DNA from 3 places in the Paenibacillus sp. FSL H3-0329 genome. Region 2 is predicted to be linked to each of the others. Evidence: riboswitches for the same ligand, from Rfam matches in the RefSeq annotation. Region 2 holds a riboswitch; each other region holds the start of a gene.
What was found. Region 2 has a riboswitch for cyclic di-AMP ahead of NSQ66_RS25165 (TrkH family potassium uptake protein). Riboswitches for the same ligand answer to the same signal wherever they lie in the genome.
Positions count from the first base shown of each region.

Region 1 (10,829 bases), 1.3 Mb from region 2:
TGAGAAGGTAACCAAAAAATCATGGCAGACCTATTTCGATGATTACATTTATGGTGATGGAGCGCCTGACTTCTCAGTAGATACGATTACTTTTAAAAAAAATAACAGCGGCGATGCTCCAAGCTACGAATCATTAGTGAAGATTTCAAACAAAGGGAGCCATTACGTTGATGTTCCCGTGAAATTCACATTCGCCGACAGCTCTTCGGTGCAGCGGGTCTGGAACGGTGAAGGAGCAGAGACTACGTTGCAATTGTTAAGCGATAAGCCTCTTCTCTCTGCTGAGATTGACCCTGAACATTCCATCTTATTGGAGAGCAAACATCTAAACAACTTTAGGCTGGCGGAAATAGAGCCCAAGACGCTCTCTCGCTGGACATTAAGTGTAACTAAACTAATTGAAACCGTGCTCGGAACTCTTGTCTGGTGAGGTGAATGATTGTGAGAACATCGATAACCCGCGGCTGGCAAAGCATGAAGGAGCAATTTTATATTTTAATTCTGCTCTTCATCTACCGACTGCTCTGGGGCTACTTTATGTATGGTTTCATCCGATCTGCTATTATTCCAATTCTACTGCGCTATCCGGATAAAGACGCCGGAGGCAGCGGTATGGGCAGACTGTTGTATTATATCGAGGGACAGTTCAGCTTGAATACGGACCCTGCGATACGCACTTGGTTATGGATGCTTCTGGCGCTTGTTGTCTTGCGACTTCTGCTTTCCCCTTTCATAAGGGCAGGATTGCTGCATGAGCTCCACCAGGAGCGAAAGGGCGAGCGTGGACTGTTCTTTTTCCCTGGCATGAAGATCTATGGACTACCTGTCTTAGTCTTTAGCCTAATCGAATGGGTGCTGACCCTGCTGCCGCTGTACTGGCTTGCTCCAAAAATGTACGGGCTGTTCTTATCCTCTTTGTTTAACTACGCTTTGTTACTTCATTTAGTACCATACGTATTGGCATGGCTTATATATATTTTTATCGTGCGCCTGTTTCTTCTATATATGCAGTTTGGTTACACCGGCGGTACAGGAATGTTCTCCTCCCTGTTCATCTGCTTGCGGTCACTGATTCCTGCTATAGGTGTTTCCATTGTACTTGGTGCGGGAGGCCTGCTCTTACTGCTAGTGTGCGGACTGACGGGTCTGTTCTGTCCCGGCCTACCGGCACTTATAATACGGCAAATCTCACCACTACCTTCTACGCTCTTAAAAATGTGGGGAATCTCTGCACAATATCATCTATGGCGTAGCAAAGCATTTCCACAATAAATCAACCTTATTTGACATAATAAAAAGGTCCCAATTCCTGTATTTGAACTGTGACCCGTAAGATGGAAACTTTGAAAAAAGTGACCCTCTTACGGGTCATTTTGTGTTTTAATCGAAATATCGAAATAACGGAGGAAGCCTTCATGAATAACAAAACAAGAGGAAGCTCAAGGATATTCAACGAAAATGAGATCAAACAACTAGAGAACAATCCAAATGTAGAGAACGTGACGGAAAAGAGTATTACCTATTCACCAACGTTTAAGTTGGCTGCGGTTAAGGCCTATAAGGAAGGCCAAGCCCCAATGGAGATCTTCCTTAGCGCAGGATTTAACCTAGATATTATCGGTCGCAAGAAGCCTAAGCATTGCCTAACCCGTTGGCGTAATACATATAATGCTCTGGGAGAGGCTGGACTACTAGAGGAACAACGAGGAAAAGGATCCCCGGGCAGACGACCGACAGGGGAACTTTCTACCGAGGAAAAGTTAAAACGTGCAGAAGCACGAATCAAGCTTCTGGAGATGGAGAACGACTTCTTAAAAAAGCTGGAGGCGCTCGAAAAGCAGAAGATGCAGAGGAAACGTTGACCCCCTCCGAGCGCTACGAAATTATTAACCAAACGATACGTAAGCACGGTCTGCAGCGAATGACGCGTTATTTGTGTAAGCTAGCTTGTGTGAGCTTAAGCGGATATTACCGTTGGCAAGTCGCTGAGGAAGCAAGACAGTTGCGAGAGAAGGCAGACGAACGAGACGCTTTCCTTATCAAGAAACACTATGACGCTTTGAATGGTAAAGCTGGAGCATTGGTCGTGAAGATGTGGCTGGAACGGGAGAATGGTATCATCATGAATCATAAAAAGATTCGAAGATTAATGCGAAAATATAAGCTTGTTGCTACGATCCGGCAAGCAAATCCCTATCGCAAGATGGCAAAAGCCACACAAGAGCACCAAACATGTCCCAACCTACTCAAGCGCCAGTTTGACCAAGGAGAGCCTGAGAAAGTGCTGCTGACGGATATTACCTATATGCATTATGGTAATGGACAATGTGCTTATTTATCCGTGGTGAAAGACGGGGCTACGAGACAAATTTTAGCTCACTACCTCTCTTCTTCATTGGCTATGCCAATTGTAGAACGAACACTGGAGAAACTACTTGAACGACTGGATGGCAATATTCATCCAGAAGCCCTTTTGCATTCGGATCAAGGAATGCACTATACTCACCCTAGATTCCGCCTTCTCGTACGCGAAGCTGGGTTTACACAGTCCATGTCACGGAAAGGGAACTGCTGGGATAACGCCGCCATGGAGAGCTTTTTTGGCCATCTGAAGGATGATTTGGAGTACAAGACATGTATGACTCTCTTGGAATTACGAACAAAGGTTGATGACTATATCGCCTACTATAACTCCGAGCGATATCAATGGACATTAAAAAAGATGACTCCCGATGAATTCAGGAGTCACCTATTAATTGCTTCTTAAAGGTCTTCTTTTTTCAACTTTCCACAAATACGGTCACAGTTCAATTCAGGAGCTGGGACTTTTTCTCATTACGGATAACTTAAGAGTATTTGCAAAATCGTAAAAGCTCTGTTACAATAAGTCCTGTGCTATTAGTAACAATTTTGTAATCAATTGAAACGATTCCTACATAACTAAATGTATTTATCGTAAGTGTAACTGTCGAAACGTCATTCTCTGGTGCTTAACACGCCTAATTCCTTTGCACCGGGAAGTGGGGGAACCATATTTTGGGTGAATTGATCTCGCTTTACAGGGATCATAGGGAATCTTCTACCGAACCCTTAAGCTAACCTCGCAGGCCTTGGAAGGAGTGCATCTTTTGAAAAGACATAATTTAAGAAAAAAATGCGTCGCTGCGGCGCTAGGACTTGTAATGGCATTATCTATTGGTGGAGGAAGCGCCTTTGCCGACTCTAAAATGGACTCTGTAATCTCAAAGACTATTGGAGTTGCCTATAAAACCGGAGGTACAAGCACTGCCGGATTTGATTGCTCTGGATTTACAAAGTATGTATTCAAGAATGTGGGTCTTACTTTACCTCGTACATCAAAAGCTCAATATAGCGTTGGAACTGCTGTATCCAAAAGCAATCTGCGTTCTGGTGATCTAGTGTTCTTTAACACACTTGGCAATGGAGTATCCCATGTCGGCATTTATGTTGGAAACGGAAAATTCGCACAATCGTCCTCTTCGCGTGGAGTGACCATCACTTCACTCAGTCAGGCCTACTGGGCCAATCGTTATGTTGGCGCTAAAAGAGTAATGAGTACTTCAGCTTATCAAGCTGTAGCCTTCGATTGAAACCTTCCTCACAACTATAACCTCACAATTACAACTATATGAACCTGAATCTGATTATGCCCGTAATCAAATTCGGGTTTTTCTTTATTCCATAATATATTTTTACACTATTAGAGCCCAATTGAAACACGTTTATTTGATAAAAATTGCAATTATATTAAAAATTAGGTCATTATTAACGCTTACATATGCCTTTCTACCGTAAAAATGCCAATTTTTCTGCATTAATATGTTAAAAACGATTGCCAAGCGGCTTTCTGTTTGTTACAATTAGCGCAGTGAGATTTTAGTAACATTTTTGTAATCATTAAGTTGTTATTTACAAAGGTTTTGTCATGTATTGATTACAAGCTAATCCTAATCAACAGTATGAGCCGAGTTTCCTAACTATTAGGAAAACGGGGGAACCAACTTTGGGTGAATTGACCTCCATTATATAGAGGGGTCATAGGGGACCTTCAACCGAACCCTTAAGCTAACCTCGTAGGCATTTGGAAGGGGTATACACTTTTGAAGAAGAAGTTAGCAGCAGCAGTACTAAGCTTTTCCATCATCCTCACCATCGGAGCAGGAAGCGCTTTCGCAGATTCCAAAATGGATAAAGTGATTGACAAGGCCATCGGTACTAAATACGTATCCGGCGGTATATCCACTAACGGATTTGATTGCTCCGGATTTACAATGTATGTGTTTGATAAGATTGGCATTAACCTTCCACACCAATCAGGTTCCCAATATCAAATGGGCACAGCAATCTCCCGTGATGATATAAGAGCCGGAGACCTTGTATTCTTCAATACAAGTGGCAAAGGTGTCTCCCATGTCGGCATTTATGTCGGTGAAGGTAAGTTCGCACACGCTTCTACCTCACGCGGTGTTACGATTAGCTCTCTGAGTGATAGCTACTACGTGAAACGCTACGTTGGTGCCAAGCGCATTATGAGCACAGACGCTTACCAATCGGTTGCTGCTGAATCGGAAGACAATGATGATGTGCAATAAATAACGTACATAGGCTCTTTTCCAAGGTACTCTTGGAGGAGAGCTTGTTTTTTTGTCTTATTACTTATTTACCCCTCTCATAATTTGTAAAACATTCCCCTCATATAAAGTTTCTGAGTCGAACCTCCCCCATTTTGTATATAATTAGTAATATAGCAATGTCCTCGTGAAAGGAGATCGTTGACCTTATGATAAACCCCTCGGTAACTTTTCATGTTGTTCCTATGGAGGCAATTCACGGAGAAGCTATTTGTAAGTGGAGCTATACGCCCCCATATAATATTTATGGCTGGATGCCGTGGGAGCAGATGCAGGCTCTTGGCATCGAGTTTGGTGATCCGCAGCTCCGGGAGGAACAATATATCTCCATATTAAATGAAAATAAGGTTTTGTGCGGATTCGCACAGTTGTTCCCGATGGAAGGAGTCGTCCGTTTAGGAGTTGGGATGCGCCCCGATCTATGCGGCCATGGTTTAGGCAAACTATTCGTAGATGCCATCGTCCAGACAGCCTTGAGTCGTTATCCTGATCGTGAGATAGATCTGGAAGTCCTGACCTGGAACCAACGCGCCATTCGAACTTATCAAAAATGTGGATTTACGATTACAGATACGTATGAACGCCGCACACCTACAGGAGACAAACCTTTTTATTGCATGGTCTATGACAAATGATATTAAATACCAGATATTTCATAAGAATGATTGTATTCTCGTTCATTTTTTTGTCACAAACCCTATGATAACGCTTCACCATAAGCTATAATGTAGGGAGCAGCTTACATAGAAGGGACGAATTGGGATGCAGAAATGGATCATGAGCGGTTTGTTTTTTGCCGCCTGTGCCTTTGCGGTAGTACTCATGTTTACACTTCCGGGTAAAGAAGAGGTAGCAGAAGAAAATAAGCCCACGATGCCGGTAGTTCAACTGGACGCCGCAAAGGCAGAAGCAACCGTGAAAGCCAGCTGTATCACCTGTCACGGCGATCAGCTTCAAGGTGGAGTTGGACCAAGTCTTCAGAATGAAGGCGGTCAGCATGACGCTGAGGAAATCTACAGCATCGTCACCAAAGGACGTGGCCAAATGCCTTCCTTTAAGGAGAAGCTAGCTCCTGAAGAGATCGCCAACGTCGCACTCTGGCTCTCAGAGAAAAAGTAACCAGCCAAGCAACCAAAAACGCCCGTGTATGAGATAGGTGACTATCTGTGCACGGGCGTTTATTTTATGATTTTGGCTAAACTAATGATTTTTTTCAAAGGCTTCATTAAATTCATGCGCCTCTCGAAGATCTAGAGCTGTAATCCCATCTTCTTCATTAGATTTCAGGCGCAGGGTAACTGTTTTATAATCAATCGTAATATGTGGATGGTGATCGAAGGCTTCTGAAATCGTGGCTACTTCATCAACGAACGCAATGCCCTTCATATATTGGCTGAACATATATTTTCGCACCATAACATTATCTTCCAGTTTCCAGCCCTCCAGCTTGGTGATCTCCTCACGCAGTTCCTCTTCCGTAAATAACAATTCGTTTCCTCCCTTACAAAAAATTGCAGTAAAGTGCGTAGTTCCCTTTACTTGTCTTAGGCGTTAAACAAAACATCCCTTAGCTTCTGAGGTCCAAGGGATGTGCCAGGATAAAGGCGATATTTTCGATTAAATGTATTCACAAATCCCAGCGATTATAACTCGGCTTTATCAATTTTAACACGGGCTACTAACTACGGGCAAATTACGTCCAGACGTCTCCTCTGCCTAAATCAAAACTACTGAAGCCAAATCCTCTTCGCCAACTAGAATATTAATGCGGTGCGTGTCCTTATCGTAAATAATTACGCCGCTCCCCACTTCAATCATAGGTTCATTACCCAGCGCGAAGAAAAGATCCTCAGCCAATGCTTCCCATACCTCCAGCTTTGATTCTTGGGGTAGTTCCTGCCACTCGTCCGGATCCATCTCAAAAAATAAATATCCATCGGAAATTCGTCCGACGGCTTCGGTCAAATCGGTTAGAATTTCACCGTAATCTCTACCATGCTTTACACCCACGTATATCACTCCGTTTTCTTCACAGATGAATAATTACTTACCTTATCCATTATAGCCGAAAAAATGACTTCACAAAAAACCGAATGATGTCGATAAATAAGAATATACGTTAATTCGGTTTCGCACAGAGTGCCCTGCCGCTGTTTCAAGGATGATATACGCGGCATTGTCGGAACACATCTTAAATCTCACGGACGAGGTGCAAAATGGAAATTTCAACAATAATTGGTTTAATTTTTGGTTTGGTTGCTGTAATCTGGGGCATGATCCTCAAGCACGCTCCACTTCATGCTTTGGCCACACCCGCTGCTTACGTTATTATCTTGGTGGGTACGGCAGCTTCTATTTTCATGGCCTTTCCTTTCAACGAGGTCAAAAAGATTCCAAGTCTGTTCAAAATGATTTTTATCAAAAAGAAATTAATCAGTAAACCCGAATTAATCACTATGTTCATGGAATGGGCTTCTATCACACGGCGTGAAGGTCTGTTGGCTCTAGAATCAAAGGTCGATGAAATAGAAGATAACTTCCTCAGAAACGGCATGCGGATGATTATTGATGGAAATGATCAGGATTTTGTCCGCGATGTCCTCATGGAGGATATCCACGCCACAGAGGATAGACATAAAGCAGGAGCCCTCATTTTCTCACAGGCAGGTATGTATGCTCCTACCCTCGGGGTGCTCGGGGCGGTTATCGGTCTCATCGCCGCTCTGGCTGATATGAGTGATATGAACAAACTGGCTGCGGCAATCGGGGCTGCCTTCATCGCCACATTGCTTGGTATCTTTACAGGTTACGTATTATGGCATCCTATTGCTAATAAGCTGAAACGTCTCTCCAAACAAGAAATCGAAGTTCGAATGATGATGGTCGAAGGTCTTTTGTCCATACAGTCCGGTGTATCTACTATTGCCATCAATCAGAAGCTTGCTGTATTCCTAACACCTTCGCAACGCGTTAAGTTAAATGAGAAGGACGGTGGATCAGGTGAGCAAAAAGACTAGACACGAAGAGCATGAAGAACATGCCGATGAATCGTGGCTGTTACCTTACTCCGACCTCATGACTCTTCTGGTGGCTCTGTTCATCGTTATGTATTCTATGAGTGCAACGGATGCCAAGAAATTTGAAGAGATGAGTCAGGCCTTCAGTTCCGCTCTTAATGGCGGTACAGGTATTCTTGAAGAGCGGGCAGCAATGCCTAGTAAGACTCAAGAAGATCTAGGGAAAAATGATAAGATGGGTAGCTCTACTTCCAAGAAAGCTGAAGAAGCAGAAATGGCAAAGCTACGACAAAAGGAACAAGAGGATTTAGAGAAGCTTAAGAAACAATTCGATCAATATATTAAGAGCAACGGTCTAACGGATCTGCTCAGTACGAAGCTTAATCAATCTCAGCTAATGATTACGATCAGTGATAACGCATTGTTCGCTTCTGGCCAAGCCATTGTTAAGGATGATTCGCGGCAATTAGCTAAATCCATCTCAACGATGCTGCAGCAATTCCCGGATTATGATGTAGTAGTGCAAGGGCACACCGACGATATTCCGATTTCTAATAGCAACTATTCATCCAACTGGGATCTGAGTGCGGATCGGGCACTTCAGTTCATGAAGATTTTGCTGCAGAACACAAATCTAAATCCACGCAAATTTAGTGCGATTGGATACGGCGAGTATCATCCTATTTCCGATAATGACACAGCTACCGGTCGAAGCAAGAATCGCCGGGTAGAGGTTTCCATTATTCGAAAATATCAAGAAACCAAAGAGTTTACAGGGATTGTTCCCTCTGCTGAATAAGTGATTTCGTAAGGTAATAAAAAGAGCTGTCCAAAGGTCTTAGACCCCGGACAGCTCTTTTTTTGTTGCAGTACTACATTCTATATGGAACTGTATTATTGTAATGACACTCCTACAGTAACTCGTAGTTCAGCGTAGCTCCAAGCTCTTTCTTCTCATCAGCAGACAGTTCCCGCCATTCTCCCGTTTGCAATGCCCCCAGGCGAATATTCATAATCCGAATGCGTTGCAGCTTTCGAACCTCATAGCCAAAAGCGCTACACATACGACGAATCTGGCGATTTTTGCCCTCTGTCAAAATAATACGGAAGACACGCTCCGTAATACGCGTGACCTCACAGGGCAGCGTCTTCTCACCTAATATTTTCACACCGCTGGACATGCCGGTAATAAACGAAGGCGTAATGGGTCTGTCCACGGTAACCACATATTCTTTTTCATGCCGGCCTTCCGCCCGCAAAATTTTATTAACGATGTCGCCATCATTGGTAAGCAGGATTAATCCTTCCGAATCCTTATCGAGACGACCAATCGGGAATATACGCTCATGATGACCTACAAAATCGACAATATTCCCCTTGATATGCTGTTCTGTGGTTGATGTAATCCCTACCGGCTTGTTTAGAGCAATGTAGACCGTCTGGCTTGAGGTTTCAAGCGCTATACCATCTATTCGCACATCATCGCCCGGAACAGCCTGACTGCCCAGCACAGCAGGCTCTCCGTTGATCGTAACTCTGCCGGCATCCACAAGCTTGTCTGCTTCTCGGCGTGAACAGTACCCTGTCTCACTGATGAATTTATTAATTCTCACGTTGTTCTTCACTCCGTTCATCCTTAATGTTAAGCCAAGGTGTACCCCCTCCAGCTGCAGGCAGCTTAATCATAACGGTTGTCCCCCGGCCAACTTCACTTTGTATTTCCAAATGACCCTTATGAGCCTGAATAATACGCTGGCTAATCATTAACCCAAGACCAGTCCCCGATTCCTTATTCGTGAAGAACGGTTCACCCAGCTTAGGCAGCACGTCCTCTGGAATCCCTTCACCCTGATCTTTGATTACTATAAAGACGCAATCCACAGAGTTCCACAGTTCCATTGAAATGACGCCACCCTCAGGCATAGCCTCAATTGCATTTTTAACAATATTAATGAATACCTGCTTCAGCTGGTTCTCTTCACAATGTACAGTAGCAGGTTGTTCAGAGAATTTCGTACTAAATTGAATATCATGTAGATGAGCGAGACTATCCAATAGAGAAACTACATCACCTAATATGTAGCGAAGATCTTTTTCCTGAAAATGAACGGCTTGCGGCTTAGCCAGGATTAAGAATTCACTGACGATAAGATTAATCCGCTCCAGCTCGGATAACATCAGCTCTACATGAAGCGGAACCAAGAGCTCCTTCTCCTGTTGAAGCTGTAGAAATCCTTTTAATGTGGTAAGAGGGTTACGAATCTCATGAGCTACTCCTGCGGCCAATTGGCCGACTGTAGTTAGTTTCTCAGAGCGTCTAAGCAGCTCCTCCATTCGATTGCGTTCCGTCATATCACGAGAAACGTGAATAAAGGAATGGGGATAACCCTCTTCATCTCGAATTATCGAGGTACTAACGCTAACCTCAACTAATGATCCGTCCCGTTTAAGTCTCACTGTCTCAATCGGCGGCAGAACTGCACCATTTCTTAACGCGTCCAGCCGCTCTTCCTCTTGCTTAAGCGCTGTCGCGGGTACAAGATATGGCATATTGCCGATCACTTCTGTTGCACTCCATCCATACAGCTCCTCAAAGGCCCTGTTAGTGCTAGTGATTCGTCCCTCCATATCCAACGTATGAATCGCATCAGACGTCCCGTTAATTACGGATTCCAAATGCTCCTTAACCGCCCGGTTCTCTTCCAGCGTCTGCTTAAGACGATTGGTGCGTTGCATAAGATGAGAAGTCATAGCGTTAATCCGCAAGGCTAATTGACCTAACTCATCACGAGAGGTTACCTTTAATGGAGGTTCGAACTTACCTCGCGCTACATCATTGACTTTGGCAAGTATAGCCTGAATTGGACGAGTAACAAAACCTGAAAGTATGTAACTACATAGCAAAAATAATGCCAGCAACAACAGAGACGTAGTCAAATAATTGGCTAATTGTTCATGAACTACGGATGAAATCACAGAATAATCCAAAACTACACCGATTACGTAGGGCTCCATTTTAGGATTCTGAATAGGGATGAAGCTTTTAAGCACTCTTTTCCCATGTACCCTCGTCTCCAGTGTAACTGGCTTCTGCTTCTGCTGAGCTAATAGAATGGCCGCTTTATCTTGCTCCACATTACCATAAGTATAGGTACCGAAC
Region 1 is NZ_CP150150.1:107,104-117,932, reverse strand. Features, by position in the region: gene NSQ66_RS00560 (M1 family metallopeptidase) at 1-430, shown strand, start outside; gene NSQ66_RS00555 (hypothetical protein) at 442-1,272, shown strand; one part of gene NSQ66_RS00550 (IS3 family transposase) at 1,416-1,803, shown strand; one part of gene NSQ66_RS00550 (IS3 family transposase) at 1,803-2,767, shown strand; cyclic di-AMP (ydaO/yuaA leader) riboswitch at 2,987-3,125, shown strand; gene NSQ66_RS00545 (C40 family peptidase) at 3,183-3,611, shown strand; cyclic di-AMP (ydaO/yuaA leader) riboswitch at 3,974-4,116, shown strand; gene NSQ66_RS00540 (C40 family peptidase) at 4,161-4,613, shown strand; gene NSQ66_RS00535 (GNAT family N-acetyltransferase) at 4,802-5,287, shown strand; gene NSQ66_RS00530 (cytochrome c) at 5,415-5,771, shown strand; gene NSQ66_RS00525 (4a-hydroxytetrahydrobiopterin dehydratase) at 5,853-6,140, opposite strand; gene NSQ66_RS00520 (hypothetical protein) at 6,369-6,662, opposite strand; gene motA (flagellar motor stator protein MotA) at 6,869-7,669, shown strand; gene motB (flagellar motor protein MotB) at 7,653-8,468, shown strand; gene rluF (23S rRNA pseudouridine(2604) synthase RluF) at 8,581-9,282, opposite strand; gene NSQ66_RS00500 (sensor histidine kinase) at 9,272-10,829, opposite strand, start outside.
Region 1: linked by a shared signal. The riboswitch ahead of NSQ66_RS00545 (C40 family peptidase) and the one ahead of NSQ66_RS25165 (TrkH family potassium uptake protein) in region 2 are both predicted to bind cyclic di-AMP.

Region 2 (10,829 bases):
CATTTGATTGTAATCAACCCACATGCCGCCCATAGAATAGTGTACAGCCGGGAAGATCTTCATTGGTATTTTACGGGGATCATCCCCCATGAATTTTTCGTAAATTTCAATAATCCCGCCAAGCTTCACGTCCAGCTCTTTCGGATCCTTGTGAGAGAGGTCCAAATACACCATGTTCTCGCCATTAATGCCCAGCCCTTGATCCACACACACATTAAAAATTTCACGTGTAGCAATATCGCGCGGCACCAAGTTACCGTAGGACGGATATTTTTCTTCGAGGAAATACCACGGTTTCCCGTCTTTATAAGTCCAGATACGGCCGCCCTCGCCACGTGCCGATTCCGACATCAGGCGGAGCTTGTCATCTCCCGGAATAGCGGTTGGGTGAATCTGGATAAATTCTCCGTTGGCATAATGTACACCCTGTTGGTACACCGCACTTGCAGCTGTCCCTGTATTAATAACGGAGTTCGTTGTTTTGCCAAAAATAATACCCGGCCCGCCGCTTGCCAAAATAACAGCATCCGCAGGAAAAGTCTCAATCTCCATCGTCTTAAGATTCTGGGCACTGATGCCGCGGCATACACCTTCGTCGTCGATGATAGCCGAAAGGAACTCCCAGTTCTCGCGTTTAGTTACGAGACCTTCAGATTCCCAGCGGCGCACCTGCTCATCCAACGCGTACAGCAGCTGTTGGCCTGTTGTCGCGCCGGCAAAAGCTGTACGGTGCCGCTTCGTTCCGCCGAAACGACGGAAATCGAGCAGACCTTCCGGTGTGCGGTTGAACATAACGCCCATCCGGTCCATAAGGTGAATGATACCTGGCGCAGCTTCACACATCGCCTTAACCGGCGGCTGATTCGCCAAAAAGTCACCGCCATAGACAGTGTCGTCAAAATGCTCCCAAGGGGAGTCGCCCTCACCTTTTGTATTTACCGCGCCATTGATGCCGCCTTGCGCGCATACGGAGTGTGATCTTTTTACAGGAACTAATGAGAATAAATGGACATGCGCACCAGCTTCCGCTGCCTTGATGGTAGCCATCAAGCCGGCCAGACCGCCGCCCACGATAATGATATCGGATGTTGCCATGATAGTTCACTCCTTTTATCGAAAATATCAGAAAGGATTCTTAAATTAAATGAAGGTCTTTATGGACTGGGCAATAGTTGCTGCAGTTTGAAATTCACTGTCACGGAAAGTAACCAGCGAAATCAGGAACATGAACGTTACTAAGACAAATATGCCAAGACAGAGGTAAGAAGATACCCGCTGTGCACGAGGACCGACGGTAATTCCCCAGCTGATTAAGAAAGACCAGAGACCGTTCGAGAAGTGGAAGCATGCAGCAACGATACCGATAATATACAGTGTCAGCAGAAGTGGCTGAGTCACGATATCGTGCATGAGACCGCCTAATTCTTCGTGCTCCACATTACCCACTGCCACCTGAACCCGTGTTTGGAACAAGTGCCAGACGATAAAGATAAAGGTAACAATACCTGTAATCCGTTGCAGGGTATAACGCCAGTTTCTTTCAATGTTGAAACGGTTCAAGTTCGGCTTGGATTGATACGCAATATAAAGTCCGTATACCCCATGGTACAGCAGAGGAAGCCATATACCGAACAATTCCAGGAAGAAGACGAGCGGTAAGCTGTTCAGCCATAACACGCTGTCAGTGAAACCGGAAGCGCCACCCTCTACAGCCGCAAAATTCGTCATCATGTGCTCAATGAAGAAGGCTCCAAGTGGGATAACGCCTAGCAAGGAATGAATCTTTCTGGAATAAAATCCTTTCATACAAAGTAACCCCTTTCCGATTAAAACAGCGTTTTCATTAATGGGTATTCACCGCCGGAACTACATTTGACACAGGATAACGTTGACAATCCAATGACATAATTCCTTAATTTACCGTTATCCTAGAGTTTACCGGACTTAGTTTTATTTTTCACAAAATGTGAATATCTTGTGTCACTTTTCATGTTACTCTTTTTTCGCTTATAAGGGAATTGCAATCTAATTATTAAACGTTATACAATAAACGCATAAGAATAGATTTTATATGATAATAATTCTCATTTAGCGAAACAACATTTTCCGACATAACCTGATTTTCCTTATGTAATAAGAACAGTTACCCTTAAGGCTATGAATTTCATCACTACTGATCATACATCGCACTAGGAGAGGAACCTCAATATATGTTTGACGATTTAGATGTTTTTGCAGCAGTTGTGGAACATTCCAGCTTAAACCGGGCCTCACGCCAGCTCAATCTATCCCAGCCCGCCTTGTCTCGCAAAATTTCTAAACTCGAGGAACGTCTGGGGGTCGCACTGTTTAATCGTTATGGCAAACGACTGGAGTTAACCGAGGTTGGGCGTCTCACTTATTCCTATGCGCTTGAACAACGGCAGCAGCGTTCCAAGTTTCTGGAAGCCCTTTCTAAATTCAAAGAGGGGGAGCCAAGGCTTGTCACCTTGGGGGCTAGTCTTACCTCACTGCAGACCACGCTTCCGCCGCTGGTTAACGCTTATATGGACAAATATCCGACCGCAGAGCTGAAGCTGATTACAGGCCGAACGCATGAGATCGTATCCTCAGTTAGTGAGGGGAAATCAGATGTAGGTCTGATCGCTTCCTCTATTCAAGAACCTGGGTTACGCTGCATTTCTCTGTTTGAGGATCAATTGCGACTGGTCGTCTCAGAGCAGCATCCTTTAAATTTATCTTCCAAGCTAACCATGGATAATCTATCCCGGCTGCCTATGATTCTCTTCTCAAAGGGGACCTGGTACCGGCGCCTGACGGACGATCTATTCCAGCGCTGCGGGATTGATCCCGATGTGCGCATGGAGATTGACTCCTTCGAAGCCATCGTGCGGCTGCTTCCGACTGTCAAAGCGGCTGCGTTGCTGCCAAAGTCTTATCTGCGTCCAGAGCTGCTGAACGGCGGCGGACTGGTGTCCTTACATATCAAGGAGCTGGAGCAGACTCAACGGACCACCTGCCTGATTTACCGTGACGATGGAAGCATGAGCACGGCGGCTCGCAGTCTGGTGCAAGTAACCGAAGAGATGTTTCTGACAGAACGTGAGCAGTAAAGCCGGACCAAATGAATCAAGGGGCGCACCTATTGATCTCCAAATGAGGCAATAAGTGAAGCACTTATCGAAAGATTAGGGGATTTATCCCTAAAATTCAGAGATTTTTGTTCAGAAGACTTATAATTAGGGAAAACTTCCCTAATTTTTGGCCGATTCAGTAGCTAATAAGGAATCCCTCTAATTATTAGGGAGAAATTCCCTAATTTCGTTTATTTAGAGCGAATAGCGGCTGTTTTCAGGGAAGTTTTCTCTAATTAGTTCACACCCACTCTGTACATCGTACAAACAAAGAACGCATCTCGCCCATAGTCCACTGTCACAGATACCACAAATCATCTACTACAGCCGTACGAATATCACACCTAGTAACTCGCCCACCACACACCCCAATAGCACAGATCACTACGCGTGATCTATAGTCATATGGCATAGTAAAATCCATTACTTTTCCTACTCTTTACTCCATAAAAAAGAAGCTGCCCCCAAGTAGAATTCACTACTTTTGAGTCAGCTTCTTTTACTATGATTCTTGGTTCACAACTTCACTCTCAAAACGGTCAATACTTTCATTAGGACCAATGAGTACCATAACATCGCCTTCACTTAAATAATCATGGGCAGTTGGAGCGACGATTATTCCGCTTTCCCTATTTAGGGCAACAATGCTGCAGCCATATTTAGCTCTTGTATTTAAATCGGACAAGCTTCTGCCGTTCATGCAGGATGGCACGGTCAGCTCGACAATTTTATAATCCTTGGACAGTTCAATATAATCCAGCAAATTGGGCGTCACCAGCTGGTGTGCCACACGAATCCCCATATCCCGCTCCGGAAAAATAACCCGATCAACCCCCAGCCGCGACAGTGCGCGGCCATGAAGGATGGAGATTGCCTTAGCCACCACTTGCTTGACTCCAATCTCCTTTAACAAAATGGCCGCCAGAATGCTTCTCTCCATATTGTCACCAATCGCAACAATCCCACAATCAAAGTTCCGTACACCAAGCGAGCGCATAATTCCCTCATCTGTAGCATCTGCTACTACCGTATGCGTCAGCTGATCGCTCATTTCCTCCACGCGTTCTTCATGGTGGTCAATGCCGAGCACCTCGTAGCCCATTTCCATCAGCTCAAGCGCCAGGCTTGAACCGAAGCGACCTAAGCCGATTACTACAAATTGCTGTGCTTTCATTTCTAATTAACTCCTATCCAATAATTATTTTACCTTCAGGATACTTATACAGTGGTTTACCCTGTTTGGGACCGAGTGCATACGCCAAGGTTAGTGGACCTAGCCGACCTGCAAACATCGTCAGACAGAGTAGAATCTTACCGATCGCTGACAGTTCCGGAGTTAGCCCCATAGTCAGTCCTACCGTAGCAAAGGCGGAGGTCGTCTCAAACAAGATTGCCAAGAAATTACTGTCTTCAGTTGTGGAGAGTATCATCGACACAGAGGCGATTAACAACAAAGCCAGCAGTGTGATCGTTAATGCCTTGTAGATGCGCTCTTGAGCCAGCCGATAACGGAACAACACAACATCTTCCCGTCCACGCAGCATAGCAATAACAGCACCAATCATCATCGTAAAGGTTGTTGTCTTGATCCCGCCGCCCGTTGAGCCTGGAGAAGCACCAATAAACATAAGAATCACTATAAAAAATTGTGTAGCCTGCCGAAGTCCAGCAATATCAACTGTGTTCGCGCCAGCCGTACGGGGAGACACGGATTGAAAGAAGGCTGATAATATTTTACCGCCAAAATTCAGTGAACCTAGGGTACGAGTGTTAGTAAACTCGAATATAAAAATAACCAGAGCTCCGATCAGAATCAGCCCTGTGCTGGTGGACAGGACAACTTTACTATGTAGAGACAGCCTGCGGGTTACCCGAAACTCCACCAGATCTGACATTACAATAAAACCAATCCCGCCGGAGACAATCAGAAACATCACAATAATATTCACAAGCGGATCATATACATAATCAGTTAAACTGCGAAAATCCCCAAAAATATCGAACCCCGCATTATTAAACATAGACACCGCATGAAATATGCCAAAATAAATCGCTTTTCCCAGTGGCATATCAAAAGCCCAGCGAATAGACAGCAGCAAAGCGGCACAGCCTTCTATGACAAGAGAATATATAAGGACTCTCCGGATCAGTCGCACAATTCCTTCCATAGAGCCTTGATTCATGGCTTCCTGTAGGATTAGCCTGTCCCGCAAAGAAATTTTACGCTTTAACACCAGTGAAAATAGAGTGGCCATGGTCATAAAACCTAAGCCGCCGATCTGGATCAGGATCATAATTACGGTTTTCCCAAAAATCGTGAACGAAGTTCCGGTATCCAGCACAACAAGTCCTGTTACACAGGTTGCCGAAGTTGAAGTAAATAATGCATCAATAAATTCCACGGAATTCCCGCTTGTGCTTGAAATGGGCAACATAAGCAGCAAGGCCCCTATCAGAATAATCGATGCAAAACCAAGCACCAGTATCTGCGGCGGCGAGAGCTTCAGAAACTTAAATTCAGAAATCCTGCGAAACTGTGAAGCCACTATGCTCACCTTCTTATCAAAAATTCCAACAAAAAAAGCACTGGAAAACCAATGCTGACTTGGTTCCTGCAGTAAATTAGCCTACGAGGTTAGCTGACGGATTCGGACTGTGCAGGCTGCCCTATTCGTTCCTAGAACGAAATTCACCCCTGATGAAAGTGCCATTTATCTTGTACACTCCACTTTTCATCACTTCTTATGGTTCCCCCGTTTTCACCAGAAATTCGGCTACTATACAATTGCATACAAATTATATACGTTATTTAGTGAATTCACAAAGACACAATTAATGCTCATTCACATGAAAAAATGCGGTTTAAAGAGACTGCATCAAATGGAGTACCTTTTCTCATCACTTTTCCGTGTTTTCCCTGCAATTACACCGATTCTCACCATTCGTACACAAATGAACACGATAAAATTCATGGTATAAATTCACATGACTATTCTATACTATCTCTATTACCCATAAAAAGAACATATAATGTTTTTTGTAACCAGCCAGGCACTAATACTATAATGGAACATAACATTGTCAGTACATAACAAGGAGGCGTTACATGAATCCCGTCGGCCAGCCCCTACAGCAACGTGCCCTCTCCAAGAGGCTCATCATCTCGGGCATTATCGGTCTTATTCTATTTATTATGTTTCAGATTTCCCCTTCGCTGCTAAGCAGCTCTACAGGGGAAGATACCACCGTTATTAGCAAGGCAGAAGCCCGTGACCAAGCCGTATTATTCGCAGAACAAAAGCTCAATTACACCGAAGCACCAAACGATCAATGGAATGTACTTTACGAGACGGACTCTTCCTTTTATGGTTATATGTCTCGCGAGAAGCTTGTGGAGGACTACACCAAGAAAAAATTGGATCAAAAATATCCTTTTGATGTCTTTCGTGCAACGCTTACTCCGTCAGCGGATCAAGAGCCGCAAATCATCGTTGACCTCAATATGTATACCGGCGAGATTGTCGCTTTCTCAAAGGCTGCAAAAGTTGCCTCCGAAGAGGGGTCTGGCATTGCTTCCGTTGGTGCAAAAGAGGACAAGGGAGCTGACCTCACTCTAGCGCAGAAGGAGAATCTTGCTCGTCCTTGGCTTCAGGAATGGGAAGTAAATCCTGCCAAGCTACAAATTGAATCGAATACAGGAAGCCATGGGCTAGTGTATACGGATAGTACTGTTCAGGTCGGCGAATCCTTATTGCACTATTATTTTGATTTCAGTGGAGAGCAGGTCTCCAGCTTTAATGCCGGATTCACTGCACCAGCTTGGCATACCTCCTACGTACAAGGACAGACCTCTTTAGCGGAAAAGCTAACATTATTCGGTTACGGTATACCCACACTGATTTTAGGAATTCTGGCACTCGTCTACAGTATTCTTAGAAGAGAGCATACTTCCTTTAAACGTGGAGTATTCCTAAGCTCAGCCTATTTTGTAATCATGATGATCAGCACCTATAATATGCTGCCTGAATCTACGGGCGAAGGGCTAGAAGCACAGATTACCTCTGTCATTATGTTTATCATTTATGCTTTGTACAGCCTGCTGATGTCCTCCTTGCTCTACTTCTCTTTAGTGGGCGGCAATGGCTTATGGCGAAAAGAGGAAGGCATGAACCCTTGGCCCCGCGCCAAAGAGCCCGGCTATGGACAATATGTGTTGGACAGTATCCGGGCTGGTTACATCTGGGCTTTCATTCTGCTAGGGGTGCAGACGGTTATGTTCATCATATTATCGTTTACCTTGCACAATTGGTCTACTACAGACGCCACCCAATCTCCTTATAACATGAGATATGCTTGGCTTCTGCCTATCGTCGCATGGCTCGCTGGTTTATCTGAGGAAGCCATTTATCGCTTTTTCGGAATTCCTATGCTGAAAAAGGTGTTCCGGAACACTTTTGTCGCTTGCTTGATCACCACGCTGGTTTGGGCGTTTGGCCATACGTTATATCCGATCTATCCCATCAGCTCCCGTCCCATTGAGCTGACCGTAATCGGGCTGCTGTTCAGTTATATTTTCCTTCGTTACGGATTTATTGCTGTCATGTTCAGCCACGTCGTGTTTGACAGCATCCTGATGGGCGCTACGCTGATCTTTATGAAGGAGAGCGTAAATGTAGGCGCGGGTATCTTCGCGATTATTATGCCGTTCATAGTCGCTTACATCGTCTATCGATTTAATCCACCACAGAAACCTAAGCCGGTGGAGCCTTCTTCTTTGATTTAAGAAAATAAAATAGTGTACATCCTATAACCAAATTAAAAAAAGGGCATCATAGCAGCTTTAGTCGCTGCTGTGATACCCTTTTTCTTTTGTCATCATTGCTATGAGGTTGGCTCTTCGTCCTTGAGCGCATCAAGAATTTGTCTTGCCAGCTTTTCTCCAATAGAAAGTGTACGGAAATCATCCACGGAGGCTTCTTTAATTTTCTTAAGCGATCCGAAATGCTTAAGCAACGCTTTACGGCGCTTCTCACCTATACCAGGTATAGAGTCCAGCTTGGAGGTAACCATGGACTTCCCGCGCTGTTCACGGTGGAAGGTGATCGCGAACCTATGGACCTCATCCTGAATCCGTTGCAAAAGGTAAAATTCCTGACTGTCCCGGGCTAGCGCGACAGGTTCTGGCGGATCTCCAACCAAAAGCTGAGCCGTCTTATGCTTATCATCCTTAACAAGGCCGCAGACCGGAATGAATAATCCCAGCTCATTCTCCAGAATATCAATAGCAGAGGAGATTTGCCCTTTCCCGCCATCGACCACGATAAGATCCGGTATCGGAAGATTCTCCTTCAATACCCGTTCATATCGCCGCCGAATGACCTCGCGCATCGTTCCATAATCATCCGCACCCACTACCGTACGAACCTTATATTTACGATACTCTTTTCGTGCAGGCTTGCCATCAATGAAGACAACCATCGCTGAGACCGGGTTAGTCCCCTGAATGTTCGAGTTATCGAACGCCTCAATGCGGCTCAAGCGTTCAAGACCCAAGCTCTCACCTAAGCTGATCGCTGCTCCAGAGGTACGCTCTTCATCCCGTTCAATCAGCCGGAATTTCTCGTCGATAGCCACTCTTGCATTTTGACAGGCCATGCCAACCATCTGCTTCTTAAGGCCGCGTTGTGGCACAAGCACCTTAATGCCCAGCCACTCCTGCAGAATGGAGGCGCCGCCGGCGGCATCCACGATCCCAGCTGCAGCAGCTTCCTCCGCCGCCGTCGAACGTGCCTCAGCCTCTTCAGCCGATTCAGGAGTATCTTCACCCTGTTGTAAATCCGCTTCTGCTGGAGCAGCTATCGTGATCTCAGGTTTAGCCTCTTTATTAGCCAGAGACTCCTCATCGAGCACATCCGGCAGCAGAATCTCCTGCGGCAAAGCGGGATTATCACTGTAATACTGCGTCACATAAGACATAAAGTCACTGTAGGCTTCACCATAGAACGGGAACACGGAGGAATGGCGCTGGATCATCTTCCCTTGTCTCATGTACAGAATCTGTACACACATCCATCCCTTGTCTACAGCATAACCAAATACATCCCGGTCCTTAGTATCTGTAGTGTTGATCTTCTGCTTCTCCATCAATGCATCGATATGGATAATCTGATCCCGCAGTTCCTTCGCCCGCTCAAAATATAACTCCTCAGCAGCTTCCTGCATTTTTTGCTGTAAATCCTTTTTAACCGCCTCATGACCTCCGCCTAGAAAAGCAGCGATATCCTGCGTAATCTGCTCATACTCGGATTTCTGAACCTCCTTCTCACACGGTGCCAGACACTGGCCCATGTGATAGTAAAGACAGACCTCCTTTGGCATCACACCGCATTTACGAAGCGGGTACATACGATCTAGGAGCTTTTTTGTCTGCTGAGCAGCATAAGCATTAGGATAAGGGCCAAAATATTTTGCTTTATCTTTAATCACCCGGCGTGTAACCTCAAGGCGCGGGTGAGTTTCATTCGTTATTTTTATATAAGGAAACGTCTTGTCGTCTTTCAAAAGCACATTATAACGCGGCATATGTTTCTTAATCAGATTACACTCTAGAATGAGCGCTTCCATGTTACTGGACGTAACGATGTATTCGAAATCAGCAATATTAGCGACAAGCCGCTGCGTTTTACCATTATGACTGCCTGTAAAATAAGACCGCACCCGATTCTTGAGTACCTTCGCTTTGCCCACATAAATAATAGTGCCTTCCTGATTCTTCATCAGATAGCAGCCAGGCAGATCGGGTAGTAGTGCCAGTTTATTGCGGATATTGTCCAAAATGATCCCCTCCAGCTAAATTGGACCCATGATTAGTTGGCATTCAGCACACAAAACGCCTCCGGAATGAACCGAAGGCGCTGAGTGGCAGGGCCGAGGCCCGAACAGTAGCATCTATCAATTATTGATGTTTTGCTACGATATTTTTCAGGGATTCTTTGGAGTTCAGTCCCACAACTTTATCTACCGGTTGACCGTCTTTGAAGAAGATCAGAGTTGGGATACTCATAACACCAAAACGGGAAGCCGTTTCCGGATTCTCATCCACATTCAATTTTGCAATTTTCACGTCGTCTCCCAGCTCTGTGGACAATTCATCCAAGATTGGAGCGAGCATTTTACAAGGACCACACCAAGGAGCCCAGAAGTCTACTACTACAGTACCTTGACCTTCCACTTCGTTACTGAAGGATTGGTCAGACACGTTCACGATAGCCATGATATTGTTCCTCCTTTAAGTTTTGCGAAGCATTACGCACATCTTAAGCCAAAGCTTAGTTCATGGAAGCTGCTCCGAAATATGAGTTAATAAATTGTTTCATGTAATATGATAACCAAATTACCACTTACCGACACATTACAAGTATAACATATCTTTATGGGATATGTGAAATATCACTCGCAATTATATTGCCTTCAATGTATTTTTTTTACGTACTCTTTTCTTTACAACCTCCCCAGCATTTCGGTATACTTAAATAAAGCGCATTAATTGTCAATGACTTATTTCATAAAACTAATGTCAATTTGCATCTAACAATACAGGGCTTGTCCCTGTAAGGAGGCAGAAACTATGGATGTTAACGCGCAAGTACGGGACCCACGAGAACATATCAACGAAGAACCCCGCAATGATCTTGG
Region 2 is NZ_CP150150.1:5,694,903-5,705,731, forward strand. Features, by position in the region: gene sdhA (succinate dehydrogenase flavoprotein subunit) at 1-1,095, opposite strand, end outside; gene NSQ66_RS25150 (succinate dehydrogenase cytochrome b558 subunit) at 1,141-1,806, opposite strand; gene NSQ66_RS25155 (LysR family transcriptional regulator) at 2,211-3,113, shown strand; gene NSQ66_RS25160 (TrkA family potassium uptake protein) at 3,637-4,308, opposite strand; gene NSQ66_RS25165 (TrkH family potassium uptake protein) at 4,322-5,680, opposite strand; cyclic di-AMP (ydaO/yuaA leader) riboswitch at 5,745-5,920, opposite strand; gene NSQ66_RS25170 (CPBP family intramembrane glutamic endopeptidase) at 6,241-7,917, shown strand; gene uvrC (excinuclease ABC subunit UvrC) at 8,016-9,968, opposite strand; gene trxA (thioredoxin) at 10,090-10,407, opposite strand; gene NSQ66_RS25185 (YqzM family protein) at 10,762-10,829, shown strand, end outside.

Region 3 (8,639 bases), 2.0 Mb from region 2:
CGTTCTTATTTATAGCTAGTGCACTATGCAGGACATCTTTGATCTCACCGCCATAAGCACCTGCGTTCATATAGAGCGCTCCACCAACTGTTCCTGGAATGCCACAGGCGAACTCAAGACCCGTAAGCTCCTTATCAAGTGCATATCTGGAAACATCAATTATTTTGGCACCACATTGCGCATATAAGAGATTGTCGCGAATCCCCATTTCGGTCAGTCCTGCCGTTTGCAGAACGATCCCACGTACACCTCCATCACGGATAATCACATTGGAGCCATTCCCAAGTACCGTAAGGGTTATCCCATTTTGTTCTGCATATGTAACGATCTTTTGAATTTCATCATAAGTAGCTGGTGCAGCCAAAATATCAGCTTTGCCGCCCATTTTAGTGTACACGTGATCTTTTAAATTCTCATGACTTTTCACTTTTCCTGCAGTCATTAGCTGCTCTAGGTCATCTTGAATTTTGTCAATATTCATGTTTTCATGCTCCTTTAACCATGTATAAATGATGGTCCTTGATCTATTTTAAAGAGTTATTATGAAATTGTAGGCAACCACAACTGTAACAACGAACAGGCTCCCTTGTCAATGACGGGAGCCTGTTCGTTGTATGATTTTAGATGATAATTACACAGCTTTATAGGCAGCAAGCTCGTAAGGAAGACACAGTGGCACACCCGTACGTGGATCCGGAACGATATCCGCTTCAATTCCAAACACTTCCCGCAATACATCTGGTGTCATAACCTCAGTAGGTGAGCCTTCGCTAACCACAGTACCGGACTTAATCGCTACCATATGCTGCGCATAACGAGTAGCATGATTCAAATCATGCACGACCATGATGATGGTACGGCCTTCTTCCTCATTCAGCTTTTGCAATAGCTGAAGAACTTCGAGCTGATGCGCCATATCTAGGAAGGTTGTAGGCTCGTCAAGGAATAAAATATCTGTTTCTTGAGCTAACGCCATAGCGATCCATGCGCGTTGACGTTGTCCACCTGAGAGACGGTCAATAGGGCGATCATGAAAAGATTCCATGCCCGTAACAGAGATGGCGTTGGAGATGATGTTGCGATCCTCAGCGGTCATCGTGCCAAATCCCTTCTGATGAGGGAAACGACCGTAGCTGACCAGCTCAGATACCGTCAGACCGTCAGGAGCCGTTGGGTTCTGCGGTAGAATCGCTAGCTGCCTAGCAACCTCTTTAGTTGAAAAGTTATGGATCGATTTGCCGTCCAGCATTACGGTGCCACTCTTCGGCTTCATAATCCGGGCCATCGTTTTGAGGATTGTAGATTTACCGGAGCCGTTAGCGCCCACTAGTGCGGTGATTTTTCCCGTAGGGATAGACAAGTTCAATCCTTTAACTATAGTAGCCTCTGCATACCCAATACTTAATTCTTCTGTATTCAAACGTTCTGACATGATCTACAACTCCCTTAAAAGTTTTATGGAGCTTTGCTCCTAAGTATGAACTAATTTACGCTTTAGACTTGGCGAGTAAATATAAAAAGTAAGGTGCGCCAATAATCGCAACCACAATGCCAGTAGGAACTTCCGCAGGTTGCAACACCCATCTGCCGATGGTATCAGCGGTAATCATAAGAAGCGCCCCTGTCAAAGCACTAGCAGGTAATAACACCTGATGACGGGGTCCCACGAGCCTGCGAGCCAGGTGTGGTGCTATCAGGCCGACGAAGCCAATACCTCCGCTTACTGCGACGCAGGAGCCGGCAAGCGCTACGGCTGTTACCAGAAGGAGAATACGTTCCTTCTCCACACGCATTCCTAGACCTAATGAAGTATGGTCCCCTAGATTCAATACATTTAGAACCCGGGCTTTATAGAAGGCGAACGGTAACAGAATCGCGATCCAAGGCAGCAAAGCAAGGACGAATCTCCAATCCCCACCCCATATTTTCCCGGCGATCCAAGTAGCTACAAATTGATAATTATTAGGATCAAGCCTAAGTGCCAATACAAGCTGGCAAGCATTGATTCCTGCAGCGACCGCAATCCCGATAAGGATCAGCCTTGTAGGAGACAGACCATCTGCCTTCCGGTAGGCAAGAATATAGATTAAAGCTGCGGTCAGGCCAGCCCCACCAAGCGCTAGGAGAGGCAAGACAAATACCGGAGCTGCTGTTGTAGCCGGAAAGAACGAGATAAAAATGATTACAGCAAAACCTGCACCAGCACTTATGCCCAGCGTAGCCGGTTCGGCGAGTGCATTACGTGCGAGACTTTGTAGAATACAGCCTGATACTGCAAAGCCCGCTCCAACTAACAATGAAATTACGATGCGGGGTAATCTGAAATCAAATAAAATAAGCTTTTGCTGATGTGTTCCATCACCCAGCAGTGTATGTAATACCTCCAGTGGGGATAGACGCATAAACCCTGTATTCATACTGACTATAAACACCACGACGATCAGTATAGCAAGGAGCGATAACACCGTTAGGGCGCGTGTACGGCGTTCTTTTTCATCTGGAGTAAGGGTTATTTTGGGCATTACAGCTCCCCCTTCCGCTTACTCGCTAAATAAATAAAGAAAGGTACGCCGATGATGGCAATTAAGGCTCCTAGCGGTGTCTCATACGGTGCATTTATCATTCTTGCGGCAATATCTGCAAAGATAATCAATAAGCTCCCCAGAACAGCCGAGCAAGGTATAATCCAGCGGTAGTCCACTCCAACGAAATAACGTGTAACATGTGGAATAATTAGTCCTATAAAAGCAATCGGGCCAACCGTTGAAACCGCACTTCCAGCTAAGATAACCACAACAATCATACATGCCAACTGAACTAACCTTGTCCGCTGCCCCAGACCAACCGCAACTTCTCTTCCTAAGCTGAGCAATGTAACGGATCGTGATAACATCATCGCTGCAATTAAGGCTACGGCCACCCAAGGGAATATAATCTTGATCTGAGTCCAGCTAGCTCCCCCCATCCCACCGGCTAACCAGAAGGCTATATCCTGAGATAAGTTGAAAAGAATAGCTACTCCCTGACTAATAGCAACCAATAAAGCACTAACTGCCGAACCTGCTAGTGTCAATCGCAAGGGGGTCAGGCCATTAAAAGAAAGCGAACCGATTCCGAATACGATAAAAGAGGCCACAGCGGCACCGATAAAGCAATACAACATTAGTGAAGTGAATGAGAGTGAGGGTGCAAAAGCAAATACTATTGCCAGCGCTACTCCTGCTCCTGCATTCAAGCCTAACAGCCCTGAATCCGCAAGCGGGTTTCTTGTCATCCCCTGCATGATAGCCCCTGCTACTGCGAAGCAAGCACCGACTAAGGCGCCAGCAATAGCACGTGGAAATCGCAGTTCTCTAATCACCTGATGTTTTTGTAAATCTGGATTGAAATGAAATATTGCTTCCCATACCGTAGCTAACTTGATATCTGCCGCACCCACTGAGACCGAAAGTGCCAATCCGAAGGCAATGGCAGCAAGTCCAAAAATAAGAATACCAATGGCAGCTGCCGGTCGGGTATGTAGAGCTTTTTTGGGTTCATTGTTAATACGATTTGCGAAATCTGAGGGTGAAACCATGGGTTGTCTCCTTATTCAATAGTTACAATGGTTTATATGATAACAACAATCATTCTCATTATCGCAAAAATATTTATGTTGTACAATTGCAGGAACGATTTTTCCGTACTATGGGATTGGTTTATAAAAAAATGGTGCAGATCTTTGTATCACGAGATACTTGATCTGCACGCCCTTCCCCACCGAAATGATCAGTCTCATTCATGGTGAATTACGACTTTTATTTCACAAGACTTTTTAGCACATCGTCAATGATTTTGCTGCCAGCGTTCGCACCACTGTAAAGCCAGCTGCTTGTTGAGCTCATTTCATGCACATTTCCAGCTTTCACAGCTGGGATGCCCTTCCAAATTGCACTATCTAAGATCTCCGAACCCTCAGTCTTATCACTATTTACAAGGAAAATATGATCTGCAGTCAGCTCAGAAAGCTTCTCTAGCGAGATTGGATTCCAAGTTGCTCTTGTTCCTACTGGGATCTCTGTTACTAAGTTAGGAAGCTTTACGCCAAGGTCTGTATATAATACAGCACCACTGCTGCGGGTTTCGTCTACAATATAGAAGTTTTTTTGCACCAACCATAGAATAGCCGCGGACTCTTGTCCAATAGCTCCTGCAAGCTGTTCTTTCGCAGCCGCTGCTTTAACATCATAATCTTTAATGGCTTTTTCTGCTTCAGAGGTTTTGTTCAAAATCTCACCAATCTTGAGCAAAGATTTGCGCCAATCTTGATTTAGTTCATCCCCAATTACATAAGTGGGTGCAATCTTATTCAACTGATCGTAAATCCCGTTCTGAACAGAAGACTCCGATGGGATGATAATAAGATCCGGAGCAAAGCTGGTTACAGCCTCTAACGGAAGATCGTAACTAATTGTAGGAACATCCTTCAATTCAGTGGCCAGATAATCCTGAACGCCATTTGTAACTGACCATTGAGCTACTGGAGTCACACCCAGAGTTACCAATGAGTCTTCCAAATATGAACCCAGGACGCGCTGTGGATTAGCCGGAATCGTTACTTCATGGCCCATTGCATCTGTTAATGTCTTAGGAGCAGCAGGTGCCTCTGTAGATTCTGCTGTAGGAGCTGTTGTAGGCGCTGTTCCTGCATTTGATGAACTTTCAGCATTATTATTACCACAAGCGGAAAGTAATAGCGTCATCACTATTAGTCCGCTCATTGTCACTTTCATGCTTCCTGATCTTTTTCTGTTAAGCCAAAACATTAAAAACCCTCCTATATGTAACTGCTTTGATATTCAAAGGTGACCTTTACCTCTGCTTCACTTTTAAATGATATTGATTCTCATTCTCTGTGTCAACATATAAATTTCAAATTCTGTGGATTTGCAACAATTTCCTTCATATAAAATACAAAAGAGGTTATATTCCGAACGTTCCGGATATAACCTCATCTTTAATCTTCTACTTATTTATTTAAATGATAAGGGACAGTCGCTACTACAACGTCCTTTTGATTCATTAGATACGAGCGGATTAAAAAGCTGGTCTGATTATGAAGCACGGCTTGCCACCAATGTTTGGTAATAAACTGTGGAATCAGAATCGTGATGTGATCCGTCGCAGCTGTCTTCCACTCAACCGTATCGATAAACTTCACTAACGGACGAATGATACTACGATATCTGGAGCGAAGTACAATCAGGCGTACGCCTGGATTCCATTCCTCCCACCGTTGCTCCATCTTATGAATGTCTTCTTCATCAAAGCCTACATACACAGCAACAACATTATCTGTTAGAGACTTCGCATAGCTGATGGAATGTAATACAGCACGTGTAACCCCTGCAACAGGAACAACTACAGTACTTCCTTTAATTATAGGTTTATCAGTAGCCGGACATATACGCAGTTGATCCGCAGTGTTCAAATAGTGCTTATGAATACGGTGGAACACGAACATTACAGCAGGTAAGAAAATGAATGCCATCCATACGCTTGAGAATTTAGTAATAATAAATATAAGCGTAATCGTCAATGTAGTCAGCATACCGATGGTATTTACAACAAATCTTTTCACCCATCCAGCAGGTCTTGTTTTGATCCAATGCACCATCATCCCCAGTTGGGATAAGGTAAAAGGAATGAACACGCCTACCGCATAAAGTGGAATCAAACCTTCCGTATTCCCATGGAATGCAGCCACAAGTATGATAGACATAACTCCTAGAAAAATAATGCCGTTTGAGAAGCCCAGGCGGTCACCACGGACCATAAATGCGTGTGGCAGATATTTATCTTTTGCAAACATAAAGGCAAGCAGCGGAAACGCTGAATATGCTGTATTAGCTGCCAAGAACAAAATCACTGCTGTAATCCCTTGAATGAAAAAGTACAATCCGCCACGGCCAAAGGTCGATTCAGCGATCTGAGAGACAACCGTAGCCTTTTCATCTGGCACAATACCATACCAATACGCCAGCACAGTGATTCCGGTAAACATAAAGCCAAGGATAAGTCCCATGATCATTAGCGTCTTGGCTGCATTCTTCTCAGCCGGTGCTTTAAAGTTTGGGATCGCATTAGATACGGCCTCAACCCCCGTTAGGGCTGAACAACCAGAGCTAAACGCTTTTAATAGTAGAAACAAACTTACATTAGATACGGCGCTGCCTATTTCAGGAACATTCGCATGCGCGCCACCCATTGCATATTTAACGATACCGGAGATAATCAGAACAACAATCGAAACCACAAACAAATACACTGGAATTGCGATGAACGAAGCCGATTCAGTCACTCCGCGAAGATTAATGATTGTTAATAGAACGATAACAGATACAGCGATGAGAACAGTATGATTATGAAGACTTGGAAAAGCCGATGTGATCGCATCCGTCCCTGCCGAGGCACTAACCGCTACGGTAAGAATGTAATCCACCAATAATGAACCCCCAGCGAGCAGCCCTGTCGGAATACCAAGATTGCTCTTGGCTACGATATAAGCTCCGCCTCCTTGCGGATAAGCAAAAATCGTCTGCCGATAGGATAAAATCAGGATGGCCAGCAGGCCCAATACGGCTAATGCAATTGGCAGGGAATACCAGATGGCAGTAAACCCGGCAGCCACCAGTACAATCAGTATTTGTTCCGTTCCGTAGGCTACAGACGAGAGCGCATCAGAAGACAGGACAGCCAGTGCTTTAACCTTGGATAACTTTTCATGATCGAGTTCATTCGACTTCATCGGACGTCCGATCAATAGTCGTTTTACCTTGCTTACCATGGTGGATACAGTTCCTTTCTTTGGGAGCTGAAACGGAATTTCCGTGCGCTGTTTTCATCGGTGGATTTCATAAATGCAGACACAAAAATAAGCATACGGAAATGATCCGCATGCTTATGCATGGTCATTTTCCCACCTTGCTTACGAGGTTAGCTGGCGGATTCGGGCTGTGGTTATAGCCCTACGGTACAGGTCTGTTCGACCCGGTTCCGATTCACCCCATTGGCATGAATGCCAAGTTTGGTTCCCCCGTTTTTCCTAAGAAAATTCAGCGCATATTCAACTTCTCACAAGGTCTAATATTAGTCTACAAAGTGCCTACAGTAAAGCGTTGAAAAAAATGAAAAAAGAATGAAAAAACATCCAATAAGCTCAAATATAGCGTCTTATTGGATGCTCTCTTTCATTATCTTCAATTATCCCTCTAGCCCGTGATTTTAATACCTTTTCAGCTTTTTTGTAACTTCCAAAGCGAAAACTAAAATCCTAAGCTCTCCTCTGCATCTACTTCAATCATTTCTTCTTCCTTACGTCCATACCAAAGAAGGAGACTAATTAGAGCAAAAGCGATTAAAGCTAACAAAGGAATCGTAATAAATCCGAAGTAGTTCAAGTAATCTTTATTACAAGGAACACCAATTGTACAAGGTAGAACTTTACTTAACGCTGGAATCTTCTGTTCCGCATAATGATAGATTGAGATACTGCCACCAATCAAACTTAATGGAAGCACATAAGGAATGATGCGCTTATCTCCACGGAAAGTGGCAATTCCCAACAAAAATAACTGCGGATACATAAAAATCCGCTGAAACCAGCAAAGCTTACAAGGTTCATATTTCAAGACTTCACTTAAATACAAGCTACCAGCTACAGCAACCAAAGAGACAAACCAGGCCAGATAGAGGCAGTTACGCTTGCAAAAAGATAGGAATTTTGTCACTTTGCCTCCACTGCTTTTGCGGCGGTGTTAATTTCAGATGTAATCGCTTCAATATCGAAAGGTTCAGCCGTTTTCACCCCATTAATGTAGAGCGAAGGCGTAGTTGTCACGCCTGCGTCAGTTGCCAACTGAATGTCTTTCTTCAGCTCATCTGCATAAGTTTTCTCTTGGATGTCTTTACGCAACAGATCGTAATCGATCGCTAATTTCTCTTTTTCAGCAAGGCTTATCAAGAAATCCTCAGTGGCCCATTCGTCGCTCTCATCCCCTTGCTGCGCATATACAGCATCATAGAACTTCCAGAATTCATCCTTATTCTGATGGTATACAGACAATGCAGCTAGTGAAGCTGTCTCAGAGTCAGGACCAACGAAAGCCATATTTACAAAGTAAAGAGCTGCTTTTCCCTCGTTGACAAAATCTTGAACAATTTTCGGTTTCATGGAGCCAGCAAACTGGGAACAAGCTGGACATTTGAAATCGCCAAATTCAACAAGCTTAACAGGTGCATCCTCATTACCAATCCTAGGTAGCTCACTGTAATTGAATTCTACCGGTTCTCCTGTAGAGACATTCTTTGCTGCATCTTTCGAAGCTAACATAAACAATCCAACAAAAATGATAACTACTACAGCTATTGAACTAATAACTAAAATTCTCGTTTTCTGCTTCTGTTGCTCCTGTTCTACCCGTCGTTTCTCTTGTTTGCTCAACTGGGGAACATTTGGACTTTTTTTAGGTTTACTCAAGGAGAATTCCTTTCTGTCCTCTAGGGACTAATGTAGTTTTTATCATATACATTTAAAATTATATAATTATTAATCTCTTTTTGGCAAACAGTATAGTCAAAAAAAACAGCGTGACTCCAAA
Region 3 is NZ_CP150150.1:3,703,153-3,711,791, forward strand. Features, by position in the region: gene murB (UDP-N-acetylmuramate dehydrogenase) at 1-481, opposite strand, end outside; gene NSQ66_RS16250 (ABC transporter ATP-binding protein) at 632-1,432, opposite strand; gene NSQ66_RS16255 (iron ABC transporter permease) at 1,488-2,522, opposite strand; gene NSQ66_RS16260 (iron ABC transporter permease) at 2,522-3,577, opposite strand; gene NSQ66_RS16265 (iron-hydroxamate ABC transporter substrate-binding protein) at 3,798-4,805, opposite strand; gene NSQ66_RS16270 (APC family permease) at 5,009-6,826, opposite strand; cyclic di-AMP (ydaO/yuaA leader) riboswitch at 6,951-7,110, opposite strand; gene NSQ66_RS16275 (disulfide oxidoreductase) at 7,305-7,769, opposite strand; gene NSQ66_RS16280 (DsbA family protein) at 7,766-8,518, opposite strand.
Region 3: linked by a shared signal. The riboswitch ahead of NSQ66_RS16270 (APC family permease) and the one ahead of NSQ66_RS25165 (TrkH family potassium uptake protein) in region 2 are both predicted to bind cyclic di-AMP.